4 regions of the Pseudoalteromonas sp. HF66 genome follow, and region 2 is predicted to be linked to each of the others. Evidence: predicted binding sites of a transcription regulator. Region 2 holds the regulator's gene; each other region holds the start of a gene.
The links. The regulator sigma-54, encoded in region 2, starts transcription at its own class of promoters, with help from an activator protein. The targets are predictions, from matches to a motif close to GTTGGCACGNNNNTNGNNT.
Positions count from the first base shown of each region.

Region 1 (3,171 bases), on a different contig from region 2:
TTTATGGCTGTTTTCCAAAAATAACTAACACAAAGGTTATAGTCGAAACGTTAATTCGTTAGTGGTTACGTTTTATATCTCAAATTATCTTTTAAGTGTTGATGTACAGGTAAGTACTAACAATATGCTCTTCTTTTAATAAGAAGCTAATTTTAATGGTACTTTAAAGAATCCTGATTATGAAATGTTACTTAAAGTCTTTGCGTTACAGTTTATACCTGATGGTGTTACTAGCTGTAGCTGGCTGTAGTAATAACCCATTGCCTTCTATTCTTAAAAATAAAAATATTAATATTACTTACCTTTTTAATAAAGCGTTTAAGCAATCAGATACTTTTAGTGTACTAATTCAAACGAGCCCAGATAAAGCAGCAATAAACTATAAATCAGTTGAAAATGTTAAGCAGATTCAAGATATCGATCTCAACTCTGTCTCTGAGTCATCAAACAAAACGGAGTTTCCTGAGCACAATTACAGTTTTGCTTTACAGCTTATGTCTGTTGAATCAGAACAAAGCCTTGCCTATTCATTTAAAAAAATGGTTAAGCGTGCGCCGAATATCTTCCAAGGAAAACCGATACTTAATATCGAAGTTGCTAAAGTAAATGAGCATACTTATTATCGCCTTAAGTTTGGCCGTTATAAGTACTTGAAAAATGCCAAAGCCGATTGTGAGGCTATTAAGCGACAAGGAATTGATTGCTGGGTCGGTAACTACACTGACAACCGAATATATTTTTAGGGTTAAAGTTCATTCTAAAGGTGGCATTTTTATTGCTAAGTTTTAAGTCTGTTTTTGAGAATCGACGTAATCATGCATTTTTCTATTTTTTCTAAATACCTATTGATAGCCATCAGCTTAACTGTTTTAACAGCCTGTATGATGAGCCAAGAGCATAGCCAGCCTGAGCAACCATTTACGAATTCACAAAGCGCTGCTATTGCAGCAACCAAAGCAGTAGAACCGGGCGTGCAATTAGGTTTATATTTAACACCGACAAAAGTAAGTCACCGTGTATTAGAGCTAAAGCGAGACTACCCTGATGTTTTGCATGGCCTGGATTTTCGTTTTAAAAAGCGTGAGCACAAAGGCGTAACCGTGTATGGACTAAGAGCTGGTCCATTTACAAACTATACTCAAGCTACTGCATTTTGTGAAATAGTAAAAAAGCTAGGGCAGACTTGTGTGACAGCTCCTTTTGTTGGACAGGTGCTGTAGCTACTGTTTTTGCGTCAACTAACTTTGCTATTCCTGTTTTAACAACCTCACATACTCAGTCTGAGTAGCGATTAATAACTTAAAACAGATCCATTACAAAGCGGCTTACTTTCTTTAATCACAGAGTTTCTTGCTTCACTATTATCTAGCTATATCTAGCAAATAATAATACTTAGGCATAATTATTGCTTTGTACTTACTAAGTTTAGTGAGGATGGCAATTATGCGCCTGTTATTTTATTCAGTTTTTTTAGTGTTGGTGGGTTGTAGCTTAACTGAAGAGCCACAAAGTGCGCCCCCTAGAGAAACCCCAAAATCGCCAATGGCACCATATACGGTGCATCAATACGTTGCTGATTTAAGCAGTCAGTTGAGCCGTATTCAAGGCCCTTATAAAGGTAATGCTCGTATTGCTGTTACCAGTTTTTATATGGCTGATGGCTTAGGAACTGATTTAGCAGAAGATCAGGGCAGTGGCTTAAGTCAGCAAATTCAAGAAAGTTTATTAACGCAATTTACTCAGCTTGGTTTTCATACTATCGAGTATCGGTTAGAAAATACTTTAAATTTGCAGCAATCGGCCGATAGTGTACTTAGTCGTGATGTAAATACCTTACGTCAACGTCAGAATATTGACTTTGTTATTACCGGCACACTGACGCGGCAACAACATGCCTACATAGTTAACGCCCGATTGGTAAATACCAAAGATCTGCGAATAGTGTCAGCAGCAAGCACCGAGATCCCCATTAATGTCATGTGGGGAGCTGAAAAAGTTCAGCAGCGTGATGGCCAGTTGTATCGAAGCGAATATTAAGAGGAACTCATTTAATGAAACGTTTAATTTTAACTTTATGTTTGCCTTTAGGCTTTGGTTGCTCTTCGATGTTAACAGGTGATGCAACACAGCATGATAATGAGCCTCAGTTAACTGCGCAAAGAGAAGTCGCCGCGCCGCATAGTAACGACAGTGTGTTCCAAACTAATAAGGCGGTGATGAACAACAGCACTTTTACCGCTGCACCAACGCGTAAAAATATTAATCATTATGTGCGTGGCATCATGCAAGACTTAGTTGAAAATTTGCAATATGTTAGCGATACCACGCCGGTTGCTGTTTCAAGTTTTGTGTACCTTGATGCTGATTACAACTCAACGAATTTGCTAGGTAATCAAATTGCCGAAAGTTTCATTCATGAACTGCACGCATTTGGTGTACCTGTCATTGACTTTAAAACTACTGATTATATGCGTGTCACGCCAAGTGGTGACTATGTTTTCAGTCGTGATTATTTAGAGCTAAGCCAAGATCAAAATTTTAATTATGTATTGGCAGGTACCTTGGTTAATCATCAAAGTGGTGTGCTCGTTAATGCCCGTATTGTTGGCTTAGCAAGTAAAGCGGTTGTAGGGTCAGCGCAGGGTTTTATCCCGCAATCAGTGGTTGATGCCCTTGATAGCACCAACCGTAGTGATGGTATTACACTAAAACAAGCAAGTGAGTAAGCTATGAAAGGTTTTATCTTAGCATCGTTAACGCTCGCGCTATCCGGCTGCCAATTGCTGCCAGAGCAATCAGCAGAGCCGAAAAACGCACAGGCTTCAGCAAATGGTCAGTTAGATTACGTTGCTATGCTACAAGCAGTTGAACAAAACGACATGCAGCAGGATAACGCTAACCATCGTCTATTTGTGCCATATCAACATCATAAAACAGTTGTAAATTATGTCGAGCAAATGGCGCTTGAGTTAGTTGATACTATGCAACAAGAAAGTGAGTTAGGAATTGCTATTACTTCTTTTGTCGATTTAGATGCAAGCTTAAAAACCAGCTCTCAACTTGGTAATCAACTGTCGGAAACAATGCTGCACCAGCTGCAAAAATTTGGCTTTGGGGTTGTTGATTTTAAAGCGATGGATGTAATTAGTGTGACCTCACGTGGTGATTTTG
Region 1 covers NZ_JAATOU010000004.1:76,358-79,528, forward strand. The annotation lists gene HCZ11_RS05915 (SPOR domain-containing protein) at 180-743, shown strand; gene HCZ11_RS05920 (SPOR domain-containing protein) at 816-1,220, shown strand; gene HCZ11_RS05925 (FlgO family outer membrane protein) at 1,444-2,037, shown strand; gene HCZ11_RS05930 (FlgO family outer membrane protein) at 2,052-2,726, shown strand; gene HCZ11_RS05935 (FlgO family outer membrane protein) at 2,730-3,171, shown strand, end outside.
Region 1: HCZ11_RS05925 (FlgO family outer membrane protein) is a predicted target of sigma-54. The motif match lies at 1,393-1,411, and genes of this name have one in related genera.

Region 2 (3,171 bases):
GGCAAAGAATCAATGGATAATGGGTGTAAACGACGAGTCTCTGAAAAGCGTTTTATCAGGGTTTGGTCATCACTGTCTAAGTAAAAAAGTGTTGGATTTGCGAAACCAGGAAGGTACTCAAGAATATCATTAAATTCTTGCTGCTCTTTTGGAAGGTTACGCACATCAATACTGACCGCTATTTTATCGTAGTTATCTGATACGCTACGCACGAGCGAAGGCAGTAAATTGACTGGAATATTATCAACGCAATAATAACCTAAGTCTTCAAGTACTCGTAAAGCGACCGATTTACCTGAGCCTGAGCGACCGCTGATAATGATTAATTCCATTTATGCCTCTGCTGATATAACCTGAAACAGTTGCTGATCGGTAGTAGCACTACGCAGCTGTTTACAAAACTCTTTATCTTTAAGTCTATCAGCAATTGTTGATAAGGTCTTTAGATGAAGCTGAGAGTCACCATCTGGTACGATGAGTGCTACGAAAATGTCAACAGGGCGATTATCAATTGCATCAAAATTGATTGGGGATTCACTCACTATGACAAACGCCTGAGGTTCATCGGCGCCACTCATTCGGCCATGTGGAATAGCAATACCTCGGCCAATACCAGTGCTACCTAACTTCTCTCGGTTGAGTAAAGCATTTAGGATATCTTGTTGAGATAAATGAGGAAGCTGCTGGTGAGCCAGTTCGCTGATATATTCAAGAATTCTTTTTTTGCTATTAAAAAGGACCGCAGCTTTGCTGCAGTCCTGATTAGTAAGTGAACTTAGTTTCATAATTTAATGTCGAGCTAATTTCTCTTTGTGTTTAATGACTTGGCGATCAAGCTTATCGATCAACGAGTCAATGGCTGCGTACATATCTTGATGTTCTGTAGAAGCGAACAATTCGCCTCCGTTTACATGTAAAGTTGCTTCTGCTTTTTGGCTTAATTTTTCTACATCTAGAATGACATGAACATTATTAATATGGTCAAAATGCCTTTCTAGTTTCGCAAACTTGGTGTTTACATAGTCTCTTAATGAATCAGTGATTTCTACATGACGACCAGTTAAATTTAGTTGCATAAGCATTTTTCCTTCTATGTAAAACGTCTAAATCAAACTCTTACGCTGATTAGACGGAGGTATTGCTAGAGACTCACGATATTTTGCAATTGTACGTCTAGCTACTTTAATTCCTTGCTCAGCCAATATATCTGCAATTTTGCTATCACTCAATGGTTTAGCCGAGTTTTCTGCAGCGACTAACTTCTTGATTAAAGCGCGTATTGCTGTTGAAGAACACTCACCACCATTTTCAGTGCTGACATGGCTTGAGAAGAAATATTTCAACTCAAAAATACCCCTGGGGGTATGCATATATTTTTGCGTTGTTACTCGTGAAATCGTCGATTCATGCATTTCGACCATTTCAGCAACATCATTTAGCACCATCGGCTTCATTGCTTCTGGGCCATGCTCAAAGAAAGCTTGTTGTTGTTGAACGATACAGTTGGTCACTTTTAATAGTGTATCGTTACGGCTTTCTAAGCTCTTAATAAACCACTTTGCTTCTTGTAAGTGAGAGCGAATAAATTGGCTGTCGCTACTTGATTTAACAGAGCGAGACATAGCCGCATATTGGCTGTTCACTCTAATCTTTGGCATACTATCTGGGTTTAACTCAACCACCCAGCGACCTTTTACTTTTTTCACTGATACATCAGGTATGACGTACTCAGACTCTTCGCGTACTATGCTATCCGCAGGCTTAGGGTTTAAGCTGTGAATTAGCGTCATTACTTCTTTAAGCTCATTTTCTTTAAGCTTAGTCTTTTTCATCAAAGTTCGATAGTCGCGACTCGCTAATAATTCGATATGCTCAGATAAAACCATTTTAGTTTCAGCTAAATATGGCGTGTTTGCATCGAATTGGCGAAGTTGAATACACAGGCATTCCTGTAAACTACGCGCCCCAATACCGACAGGATCAAACAATTGAATTCTCTTTAGGACCGCTTCGACTTCATCAAGTTCGATTTCTTCTTCATCACTATTTTGATTAAAGCTCTCGACGATATCTTCACAGCTTACCGTTAAAATACCAGAGTCATCGATAGCCTCAACAATTGCCACAGCAATCGCTTCATCAGTCGGACTAAAGGGAGTTAGCTGTAATTGCCACATAAGGTATTCGTGAAGGGTTTCGGTCGATGCACCTTGATAAATAGATTCATCTTCTGGCATTGGCCCTGATGATGTTGATGGAGCGGCACTCATGTACTCATCCCATGTAACATCCATGGCTAAATCGTCACTTACAGTGTCTTTATTTAGAGCATCACTGCTTTCTTGTTCATATTCGCTAGGTGCTTCGTCTGCAGAAGCGCTGACTTGCACATCGTCAGATTCAGCTTTTTGTTCATTTTTGCCGATGCTTTCTTCGTTGTAATCCGCTTCTTCCACTTCAAGTAAAGGGTTACTATCTAGCGCCTCTTGAATTTCTTGTTGGAGATCCAATGTACTGAGCTGCAACAAACGAATAGCTTGTTGCAGTTGTGGAGTCATTGTAAGTTGCTGGCCCATGCGCAGCTGTAATGATTGCCTCATGTATCCCTAACAATCCTTTTTTTAAGTTATCGATAACTGTGCAAAGACAGTTAAGTTATTATCGATTTATTGTCATTGTTATAAGTCTAGCAGATGCTCTAGTCGGTGGCGTAATGGTTACAGCCTAAATTGCTCGCCTAGATAAACATCGCGTACAGTTTGGTCAGCTAATACGTGCTCAGGTGTGCCTGATGCAATTAGCTCCCCATGAGAAACAATGTAGGCTTTTTCACAAACATCAAGGGTTTCTCGAACATTATGGTCAGTAATTAGTACACCAATACCACGATTTTTTAGGTGCTCAATAATTTTCTTTATATCTAACACTGAAATTGGATCAACACCAGCAAAAGGCTCATCTAAAAGGATAAATTTAGGATTAGCGGCTAATGCGCGAGCAATTTCAACGCGGCGACGTTCACCACCAGATAGCGCCATACCTTGACTATCACGGATGTGTTGGATGCTAAATTCATCTAATAAGCTATTTAGAGTTTCTTCCCGCGTGGTTTTATTTAGATCTTTACGAGTCTCTAAAATAGCCATCAAGTTTTGGTAAACTGTTAACTTT
Region 2 covers NZ_JAATOU010000014.1:99,695-102,865, reverse strand. The annotation lists gene rapZ (RNase adapter RapZ) at 1-332, opposite strand, end outside; gene ptsN (PTS IIA-like nitrogen regulatory protein PtsN) at 333-785, opposite strand; gene hpf (ribosome hibernation promoting factor) at 789-1,076, opposite strand; gene HCZ11_RS14325 (RNA polymerase factor sigma-54) at 1,104-2,600, opposite strand; gene lptB (LPS export ABC transporter ATP-binding protein) at 2,718-3,171, opposite strand, start outside.

Region 3 (3,171 bases), on a different contig from region 2:
AGTTTTGTTAAAGGCTTAATGTTCGACGATGCTTATAGACAAAAAGCAAAACAGTTACAGGGTTATTTAACACAAGCTGAAATGCTAGAGAATGCTCGTTGGCAATTCGATGGCATTGAGTTTCGCACCTTACATATACCAGGTACTTTTAATGGTCGCTCGCAAATTTTAAAAAGTGACAAAAGCGCAGCACTTGATGCAGCCGACAAACGTGATAAGTACAATTTAATTTGGTTAAAACAAGCACTCGTTCAGCAAGATGCTAAGGCGTATGTGTTTGGCTTTCAGGCTGATATTTACCACCCGACCAGTAAACCAGTTTGTAGTGAATCACAGCGCTCAAACTGTGATGCTTTTAAAGTATACCGTGATGCCATCAGTGACTTCGCAAAGCACACCAATAAGCCTGTGTTAGTGATGCATGGTGATACAGGTCCATACTGTAAACAACAGTTAGCAAGTAACTTAACACGCTTGAATGTACCTGGTGATTTTGCTGTGAGTGATGTAGCAAAAGTGAGCTTTGTTGATGGGAAGTGGCATATAGCGAGTGTAACAACAAATGAACTCCTCACAACGGGTTGTAAGTGAAACCCAACAAGTTAGCGAGTTTCTAGGTGAAAGAGTAAAGTTACGAGCTTAAGGTAGCTGCGGGTTTACCCCGCGTAGGCGTGAAATTTATTTCGCGCGATTCTCTCAATTTATGCGGCTGTAAGTCGGGCTTTAGCCCGTCACGTATGTGTGATAAAACACGTGTCGCCATAAATGACGACCTATATGACGTAGGGCAAAACGGAGCGAAACCTAACAATTAGCGTGTTTCTGGGGGAAAGAGTAAAGTTAGCAAGCTCCTTGACACAAGCAACAGGCAGCCTAGAGTTGCTAACTTGCTAACTTGCTAACTTGCTAACTTGCTAACTTGCTAACTTGCTAACTTGCTAACTTGCTAACTTGCTAACTTGATAACTTGCATACACAAAAAAAGCGACACTTGGCCGCTTTCTTCATAAAGTGTTGTGATTAGCAGTTAGTTTCTTCTGCGTTAACACCTTCTTTTACTTCTTCACATGCGTCTTCAACAGCATTTTGTGTATCAGTAATTGCTTCATCAATACGCTCACCTGCATCTTCTGCCGAGTTATCTTCACAACCCATGATGAATAGACCTGAAAATAGAGCGATAGTAGCGGCTTTCAAAGTTGAATTTTTCATAACGAAATTCCTTGTAAATAAAATAAATTAAGTGGTTATTTGCTTATAACTACTTAGGGGCGTTACCTCTAAGAGCTCCAGATACCAGTGAAATAACTAGTAGTACTAAAAATATAAAAAAGATAATTTTAGCGATGCCTGCAGCGGCTCCTGCGATACCACCAAAACCTAACACTGCTGCGATTAACGCGATAACTAAAAAAGTAATGGTCCAGCGTAACATAATGGTCTCCTTGGCTATTTAAATTTTCTAAAGTTCGATGTAACTGAAGCGAGTTCTGTGCCAGATGTTTTACTTGTTTTATTTCAATGGCTTACCTTTATTTGTGATGCTGGTAGATGTTCATCACTTGGTAACATTTACGAGTAAGCATGTAAGTTATTCATAGTGATATTTTTTCATATTGAGTTGCATGAGAAAAACATCAGATTGCCACAGTATTGGTAAGACCAATTTAACTTTTTATTGGTTGGTAAAGTCTAACACCTTGTTGTGTGTGGTTTTTAGACGCTTGTTGGTTTTTAGTTAATAGCTGAACATATAACTTATGGCTATATCGACTATTTATATCATCTATATCGAGGCTTTGAATGATGGAAATGTAGGGTGTTAATTATATGTGCGGCATGTTATTTTAAAATTAATTGGTTTTACCAATTTACAATGGTGCTATACAAATGATTTTGGTTTGTTATTATTGGTGCATAATTATTTAACAAAAATAACTTTTTATTTTAAGTAAGCGAGGGGAGTCGTATGGATATAGGTGGATTACTCACCACTGCGGCCAGTTTGATGGTAACAGGCATGGTAGGCGTGTTTGTTTTTCTGACTATTCTGATTACAGCAGTCACTTTAATGTCAAAACTAGTTGGTCGATTTGATGATCCAGCAAGTGCAGAACCTACGCGAACAGCAAAAATTCAACCTCAACAGGGTGTGCCTCAGGCACATATTGCAGCAATAAGCGCTGCAATCGCTCAATTTCGAAATAAACAAAAATAACGGGGCAGCTCGAACATGGCTAAATTAAAATTAACCGAATTAGTATTGCGTGACGCACACCAGTCTCTTTTGGCAACGCGTATGCGCTTAGACGACATGCTACCCATAGCCGAAAAACTCGACAATGCGGGTTATTGGTCAATTGAATCATGGGGGGGGGCAACGTTTGACTCGTGTATCCGTTATTTAGGTGAAGATCCTTGGCAACGTATTCGCGAACTAAAGGCTGCAATGCCAAACACTAAGCAGCAAATGTTACTTCGTGGACAAAACCTTTTAGGCTACCGTCATTATGCTGATGATGTGGTCGAAAAGTTTGTCGAGCGAGCACACAAAAATGGTGTTGATGTATTTCGTATTTTCGATGCGATGAACGATGTACGAAACCTTGAAACTGCTATTAAAGCAGCTGTTAAAGTGGGAGCTCACGCTCAAGGTACAATTTCATACACAGTAAGTCCTGTACATACACTTGATATGTGGCTGAAACTTGCAAAACAGCTTGAAGAGCTTGGCTGTCATTCGATTTGTATTAAAGATATGGCAGGTTTATTAAAGCCATATGATTGTGAGCAGTTGATCAAAGGCCTAAAAGAAACCGTGTCTATTCCTATTGCGATGCAATGCCATGCTACTACTGGCTTAAGCACTGCAACTTATCAAAAAGCAATCGATGCAGGTATTGATATGCTTGATACGGCGATTTCGTCAATGAGTATGACTTATGGTCATAGCGCAACGGAGACAATAGTTTCAATTGTCGAAGGCACAGAGCGAGATACTGGCCTTGATTTAAACCAATTAGAAGAAATTGCAGCTTACTTCCGTGATGTACGTAAGAAATATGCTGCTTTTGAAGGTAGCTTAAAAGGCGTTGATGGTCGCATCTTATTAGCACAAGTACCTGGCGGCATGTTAACTAACATGGAAAACCAGCTTAAAGAACAAGGCGC
Region 3 covers NZ_JAATOU010000024.1:20,952-24,122, reverse strand. The annotation lists gene HCZ11_RS17525 (hypothetical protein) at 1-591, shown strand, start outside; gene HCZ11_RS17520 (hypothetical protein) at 1,021-1,212, opposite strand; gene HCZ11_RS17515 (DUF1328 domain-containing protein) at 1,262-1,435, opposite strand; gene HCZ11_RS17510 (OadG family protein) at 1,970-2,218, shown strand; gene oadA (sodium-extruding oxaloacetate decarboxylase subunit alpha) at 2,234-3,171, shown strand, end outside.
Region 3: HCZ11_RS17515 (DUF1328 domain-containing protein) is a predicted target of sigma-54. The motif match lies at 1,482-1,500, and genes of this name have one in related genera.

Region 4 (3,171 bases), on a different contig from region 2:
AGCTATTTGGCCATGAAAAAGGGGCTTTTACGGGCGCTATTTCTGCACGAAAAGGGCGCTTTGAATTAGCGCAAGGCGGCACGCTGTTTTTAGATGAAATTGGTGATATGCCTTTGCAAATGCAGGTTAAACTACTACGTGTGTTGCAAGAGCGTAGCTATGAGCGAGTAGGGGGTACTAAGCCTATTCAAGCTGACGTACGAATTATTGCTGCAACTCACCGTAACCTTGAAGAAATGATTGAAAAGGGCGACTTCCGTGAAGACCTTTTTTATCGCTTAAACGTGTTTCCAATTGAAAACCCTTCGCTAAGTGAGCGTGCTGACGATATTCCTCTACTTTTAAAAGAGTTAATGCGTCGTGTTAACGAGCAAAGTGGCACAACGGCCAAATTTACTGAGCGTGCGATTCAAAGCTTAAAAGAGCATGCGTGGCCGGGGAATATTCGTGAGCTTGCTAATTTAGTTGAGCGTATGGTGATCATGTTTCCAGATAAAGTGGTTGATGTGCCAGACCTTCCAGCTAAATATCGTTATATCGAAGTTGAGGCTTATGAACCTGAGTACCCTGAAGAGTTGATGGAGCGAGATGCGTTCAACGATATTTTCAGCACTGGCTTTAGTGATTACGATGATGAAGAACCCGATACCCCAGCAACAACGGTTGACTCAGGTTTACTCCCTGATGAAGGCATTGAGCTCAAAGAGTATCTTGCTGAGCTAGAAATCAGCTTAATCAGCCAAGCATTAGAGCGCTACGATTATGTTGTTGCACGTGCAGCAGAAATTTTAGGTGTTCGCCGTACCACACTGGTCGAAAAAATGAAGAAATATAACCTAACGCGCGACTAAGCCGCGTTAGGTGACTTCCTCGATTTTATCTATTCGTACTCACTGATTATCTCAGCCTTTCTAAAGCAATCATTGCTATGATCATTTACCATGCCGCAGGCTTGCATATGCGCATACACAGTGGTTGGACCTAAAAACTTAAAGCCGCGCTTTTTTAAATCTTTGGCAAATGCTGTTGAGGCTTCAGTAATAGCCGGATAGTCTTCTAATTTATCAAGGTTGTTTACCAAAGGCTTGCCATCGACAAACTGCCATTGGTAGTTTGAGAAGCTGCCAAACTCTTTTTGAATCTCAATAAAACGTTGTGCGTTATTGATAGTCGCAGCTATTTTGGCGCGATTACGAATAATGCCTTCAAACTGCATTAACCGTTCGACGTCGTCTTCGGTCATTTGGGCAACCTCTTCAACTACAAAGTTTTTGAAGGCACAGCGATAGCCATCACGCTTTTTAAGTATGGTATACCAACTCAGTCCCGCTTGTGCTGACTCTAAGGTTATAAACTCAAATAAACGGTGATCATCATATAATGGCACCCCCCATTCTTGGTCATGATAGGCCACATAATTTTCTTTGCTGGTATCGAGCCATGGGCAACGACAATGGTGTTCTTTTTGCATTATTCCCTCGCGATTGTCATTTTTTTGTCAGTGTTGTTTTTGTCTTTAATTTATTGAAATAAAACAAAAATAAATTTGGTACGAATTGTGCATTTAGCTAGGTAGACACGATTTTTTGAGTATTGATTATGGCCTTAGCAAATGTCCTAAAACCACAATTTATCACAGCCAAACAATATAACCCATGCTTACTACAAGAAGAGTATGTGGGTGAGTTGAGCGAGTTGCGCCAACAAGCCAGCTGGTTGGGTCATTTGGTGGATACTATGCCCGCAGGTGTAGTTGTTTTAGATGGCCGAGGTATGATCGCGAAAGCAAATCAAATTGCCATTGATATGCTAGGTGAGCCACTTGAAGGTGAAAAGTGGTTTAGCGTTATTCAACGTTCATTTCGACCACAACAAGATGATGGGCATGAAGTATCACTCAAAGATGGACGTTTAATTAAGCTCGATATTACTGCGCTTGCCCCAGAGCCAGGACAGTTAATTTTAATGACAGATTTAACTGAAACCAGACGTTTACAAAAGCGGATGGCACATATGCAGCGCTTAAGTGCGCTTGGCAAAATGGTTGCTTCGCTTGCTCATCAAGTCAGGACGCCGCTATCTGCTGCCATGTTATATGCCGCAAATTTAGGCTCAAAGCGTCTCCCAGAAAGTTCTCGTGGTAATTTCCATACAAAGCTAATGTCGCGTTTAAAAGATTTAGAAACCCAAGTGAATGACATGCTGTTATTTGCCAAAAGTGGCGAGCAACAAGTGGTTGAAAGTGTGTCGATGCAGCAGTTACTTAATGAAGTAAAAGCGGGTGCTGATGCTATGGTTGCTCAAAATAACAGTGAACTTAGCGTGAACTTACCAGAGCCAGATATTGAAATTGTGGGTAATAAAAGCGCTCTGGCGAGCGCTATTCAAAACCTGATCCATAACAGTATTCAAATTATTGGCTCTGAGGCTGTGGTAACACTGAGTGCTGAGCGTGACGAAACTAGCGAAAACTGTGTTCGCATCAGTGTCAGTGATAATGGCCCGGGTGTTGATTTACGCCATGCCAACAAATTATTCGAACCTTTTTACACTACCAAAAGCCAAGGCACGGGGCTTGGACTTGCAGTTGTAAGTTCAGTCGCCAATGCGCACCAAGGACGGGTTGAAGTGACTAATAATGCTCATGGGGGAGCATGTTTTAGTTTGATCTTGCCAATTAGTGCAGAACCAATGTCAGCGGAGGCAAAATGAATACTAACTCTATTTTAGTCGTTGAAGACGACGCAGGCTTACGAGAAGCGCTAATCGATACCCTTGAAATGTCGGGTATTGATTGCGTTGCTGCAGATAGCGCTGAACAAGCGATGATCTTGCTTAAGCAAAATAGCTATTCATTGGTTGTTAGCGACGTGCAAATGGGCGCTATGAGCGGCCTTGACCTACTACGTAGCATTAAACTTAATTATCCTGAGCTGCCGGTATTAATGATGACGGCCTATGCCACCATTGATGATGCTGTAGAAGCAATGCGTCTAGGCGCGATTGATTACATGGCAAAACCGTTTGCCCCAGAAGTGCTTCTTAACATGGTGAGCCGTTATTTGCCTGAAAAGGAAAAAGAAACTGATGGCCCAATTGTTGCCGATCCATCGAGCATTAAGCTATTAGAACTTGCGAGTAAAGTTGCGCGCTCCGATGCCAGTGTTATGG
Region 4 covers NZ_JAATOU010000004.1:129,577-132,747, forward strand. The annotation lists gene HCZ11_RS06180 (sigma-54 dependent transcriptional regulator) at 1-851, shown strand, start outside; gene HCZ11_RS06185 (DNA-3-methyladenine glycosylase I) at 881-1,471, opposite strand; gene HCZ11_RS06190 (PAS domain-containing sensor histidine kinase) at 1,600-2,712, shown strand; gene HCZ11_RS06195 (sigma-54 dependent transcriptional regulator) at 2,709-3,171, shown strand, end outside.
Region 4: HCZ11_RS06190 (PAS domain-containing sensor histidine kinase) is a predicted target of sigma-54. The motif match lies at 1,546-1,564, and genes of this name have one in related genera.